Regions from separate parts of the Lysinibacillus sp. CD3-6 genome, predicted to be linked through region 2. Evidence: riboswitches for the same ligand, from Rfam matches in the RefSeq annotation. Region 2 holds a riboswitch; the other holds the start of a gene.
What was found. A riboswitch is a leader RNA that binds a small molecule or an ion and turns the genes downstream of it on or off. The one in region 2 is predicted to bind cyclic di-GMP.
Positions count from the first base shown of each region.

Region 1 (2,209 bases), 510 kb from region 2:
TCAGAAAGTGTTGCCCAATTTTGATTGGACTTTTTAAATTTGAATTTCACTCGTTTAAATGTTGTTGGTTCAAACTTCGCTTCTACTAATCCAGCAACCATATTATGTTTACCTGTTGCAACAAGCTCATAAGTATCACCTTTGGATGTTTGTGAAGCGTAAATTTCAAATTCCTCTGCAAAGCCTTTACGGTCCGATGGTCTTGCTCCATAGACAACGCGATTTAATGTTACAGGCTCTATAAATTCGACTTCTACTTCATTTGAGAATGTAGCTGTGTTGCTACTATTTGTTTCCCAATATGTATTGACATTACCATCGATGGCATTTTCTATAACAGCACTAGCCCAGTGTCCGCCGTTATTGCGAATGCTCTTAATGTTTTTGTAGTCCATTCTAAATAACTGAGAGTAGGCTTCGTTTGCAAAATGGCTAAATGTTGAAGTTACTGCTGTTGTTGCATCGATTGCTTCGGTGCTTAGTAGTGCTTTTGCATTGTCGATATCTTCTTTAAATTGAGCGTAGAACGGATGTCCTTGTGCTTCAGCATCTAATTGATTGATTGCATCAATCGAATGGAACTTGTCACTAACAGCGCTCATTGTGTCGTCAGTAAAAAGAGTTGCCATTTTGTCAGAGATTGTATCTTCTTTATAAAACTGAAACTCTGAAGCACTTGCCCAATCTTGATTTGCTTTTGTGAATACGAATTTTACTCGTTTAAATTCTGTAGGTTGGAACTGAATTTCAACGATATCACCAGTAGATCCTTTATATTCACCTGATGAAACAAGTGTAAAGTCATCATCTGCATCCGTTGTTGAGCTATAAATCTCAAACTGTTGGGCAAAGCCTTTGCCTTTTGTAGATGATTGACGAGCTGCATAAATCATTCTATTTAACGTAGTTGCTTCATTGAACTGAATTACGACTTCGTTTGTGAACGATGCACTATTTGGCTTTCCAGTTTCCCAGTGGGTATTCATGTCGCCATCAATTGCTTTATCAATAGATGAACTTGCATATTTTCCACCGTTGTTCGTAATAGACTTAATGTTTGTAATGGCCATTTTAAATACATCATCGTATGCTTTTAAAATATCCTTACCATACAAATCAAATTTCTTCACTGAAGCGATCGAATGCTTAGTACTTGCTTCAGCTGTAGTTTTGACAATATTCCCATTAGGATTTTCACTTGCCAAAACATTCATTGGTCCGCCTACTAAATTTAAAGCTAGAGCAGACACGGTTACAATCTTTACAACTTTCATATTACATTCCTCCTTATGAAGTTTTGAATTTCTTCCTATGGAGTACATAAAAAAACTACTCATAAAAGAGTAGCTTTATCTCAAATAAGGATATAAAAAATATACAAATATACCCATTTGTAATAGGCACTGAAAAACTAAAAGATAAACGATTTATCTTTTAGAAGTTATATTAAAAAAATATTTTTCAGTAATTTGTTTTTTTATGACCTTACTAAACAAAAAGTAGTATGTACTCTTCGGCAACTGGCTGACATAGTTATAAACCTTAGTCCCTATAGCTTTGCGTCCCTAAATTTCCTTAGGTTTGCCTATTCAATTTTTCTACTATAAAGAATAGCATAGTGAAAATAATTACCACAGAACAATTTGTCCTATATTTTACCACCCTTCTTTAGGGTAAAATGGTGAAGGTTTATGACTGAATGGTATAATAATGTATTCTATTGATAGGCAATATGTTAGGTGTAAATTACTTTAGTAAGAGAAGGGTAGTTTAGTTGTAAACTACTTTTGTCACGTGTTGATAAACAAAAATATTTTCAGCGGCGACATTAGTACACAATTAGCGAAAACAACTTTCAAAATGGTGGAATGCTAAAATATTGCTGTACATGTTTTTCTGGTTTTAGAACTGTTAACTTTCTACTTTGTTTTATGAGTAGAAGGTTTTTTACTTTAATGAGGTACAATATTTCATTTGTAATGGTTTGTTCATTCTCCGTTCATTTTCAGTTCATGCTCTGTTCATGTAGGCTCTATATTCTAAAAATGTGAAAAGAAATAGGAGGGGTTTTAAGATGAACCTGGCTTTAAAAGAAATGAAGAAAAATAAAGTGCGATTTGTGATTTTAGGTTCCATTGTTTTTCTGGTGAGTTTACTAACCTTTATTATTTCAGGTTTGGCAAATGGATTATCACAAGACAATGCTGCG
Region 1 is NZ_CP085880.1:3,885,215-3,887,423, reverse strand. Features, by position in the region: gene FH508_RS19415 (NPCBM/NEW2 domain-containing protein) at 1-1,274, opposite strand, end outside; cyclic di-GMP riboswitch class I at 1,513-1,596, opposite strand; gene FH508_RS19410 (ABC transporter permease) at 2,075-2,209, shown strand, end outside.
Region 1: linked by a shared signal. The riboswitch ahead of FH508_RS19415 (NPCBM/NEW2 domain-containing protein) and the one ahead of FH508_RS16825 (hypothetical protein) in region 2 are both predicted to bind cyclic di-GMP.

Region 2 (2,209 bases):
GGTGAAGTAGGACGTGAGCTCTATAACTTCATTTGGGATGATTTCTGTTCTTGGTATATTGAAATGGCGAAATTACCATTGAATGGTGAAGATGAAGCTGCTAAGAAAACGACTCGCTCTATATTAGCTTATGTACTAGACCAAACAATGCGTCTATTACATCCGCTTATGCCATTCATTACAGAAGAAATTTGGCAACACTTACCGCATGAAGGTGAGTCAATTACAGTTGCAGCATGGCCAACGGTACGTACAGACCTTCACTTTGCTGAAGAAGCAGACAATATGAAGCTTCTTATGGATATTATACGTTCAGTGCGCAATATTCGTGCGGAAGTGAACACACCAATGAGCAAAAAAGTACCATTATACATTTCTGCTAAAGATGCAGCTACCGTTGCCATTCTTGAAGCGAATAAAGGCTATTTAGAAAAATTCTGTAATCCAGAGCCATTAACAATTGGTGAAGGCTTAGAGGCTCCAGGACAGTCTATGACGGCCGTAGTAACAGGAGCAGAGCTATTCTTACCACTTGTAGGACTTATCAACTTAGAGGAAGAGATTGCTCGTCTTGAAAAAGAATTAGAAAAATGGGCAAAAGAAGTGAAGCTTGTTACTGGTAAGTTGTCAAATGAGAAATTTGTATCAAAAGCACCAGAAGCATTGGTTAACGCAGAACGCGAAAAATTAGCGGACTATGAAGGTAAACATGCCGTTGTATTAAAACGTTTAGAAGAACTAAAAAATATGTAATCATAAAAATGATTTATTGAAACAGCAGATGGCGAAAAAGTCATCTGCTGTTTTTCTTTTTATGCGTCAAAAGATATGTATTGAGTTAGGAAAAAATATATAGTATTATACAATGTAGTTAGTATAATAGATAAAGGCAAACTACCCGAAAGGTTAGGAAGCAAAGCCTAGGGTCTAAGGTGAAGAGAGAATTGTTTTTTTTACTATGATTGCCAGGTTACCATTTAATGTAAATTCATTTAATTTTATGGCTATTCTATGGTGATTAGAATAGCTTTTTTCTTTGTTACGAAAATAATTTTGGAGGTTTTTCATGTCTGGAAATATTGGAACAATAGTAGTGAAGGTGAACAAAGCCTGTGATGATTTAGATTTTGTGAATGCAAGAGGAATAATAGAGGCAAATCTTCTAAAGCTATCGGAAGCAAAATACTATCGCCTATTAAACGCAAGCGGGCGTGTACTTATTAAACATATATTAGCAAATGGCGACGGGCAAAATGAAGTGAAACAAACATTAACACGTACTGATTTCCTAGTGATTAATAAAATTAATGAGTATTGTTCGAACTTTGATATTTCAATGTTGAAAAGAACATTAAAAAACTCATTTGAATTAGTGCAAAGATCAGATGTATTGCCACTTTTAAATAATGATGCAAAAATTATTTTAGACGATATGGGTGCGCTTTTAGGCGTCCATCAATTACATTAATTTGCTGTTTATTTGCAAAAAACTAGTTAAAAACACACAGACAATCACTCCTACAGTGCTTTTCTGTGTGTTTTTAAAATTGTGTCAGAATTGTTTGTGTGCCTGGCACGCTTTATACTAGAGTGAGAGGGAGTGTTTCTTTTGTTTACAACGATAAAAGCATGTACAGATTTTATTTTTACATTAAAAGCGGTTGATCATAAACGTGAGCCATTAGTAATGATGCGTGAAGTATTGGCTCGTTTAGGAGACCCGCAGAACAAGCTACGAACTATACATCTAGCAGGTTCCAATGGCAAAGGGTCTACTGTAAATGTATTGAGGGAGATGTTGGAGAATGCAGGTTATCGAGTAGGGGCTTTTACTTCTCCACATTTAACGCGTGTCAATGAACGGATGACGATTAACGGCATGCAAATTTCGGATGAGCAATTTTTACAATATATGAACAATATCGCTTCAATTATTGAAGCGCATTATAATGGGGACTATCCAAGCTTTTTTGAGGTCGTAACACTTATTATGTTCCAGTATTTTGCTGAAGAAGAAGTAGATTTTGCACTTATTGAAACAGGGCTTGGTGGGCGCTTAGATGCGACCAATGTGATCACACCACTTGTTTCAATTATTACGACAATTTCATTGGAGCATACAGCATTTTTAGGCGATACGTATGCGAAAGTTGCATTTGAAAAGGCAGGAATTATTAAAGAAGGAGTGCCTGTTGTGGTGGGCGTTAAA
Region 2 is NZ_CP085880.1:3,379,702-3,381,910, reverse strand. Features, by position in the region: gene FH508_RS16830 (valine--tRNA ligase) at 1-753, shown strand, start outside; cyclic di-GMP riboswitch class I at 879-978, shown strand; gene FH508_RS16825 (hypothetical protein) at 1,067-1,468, shown strand; gene FH508_RS16820 (bifunctional folylpolyglutamate synthase/dihydrofolate synthase) at 1,610-2,209, shown strand, end outside.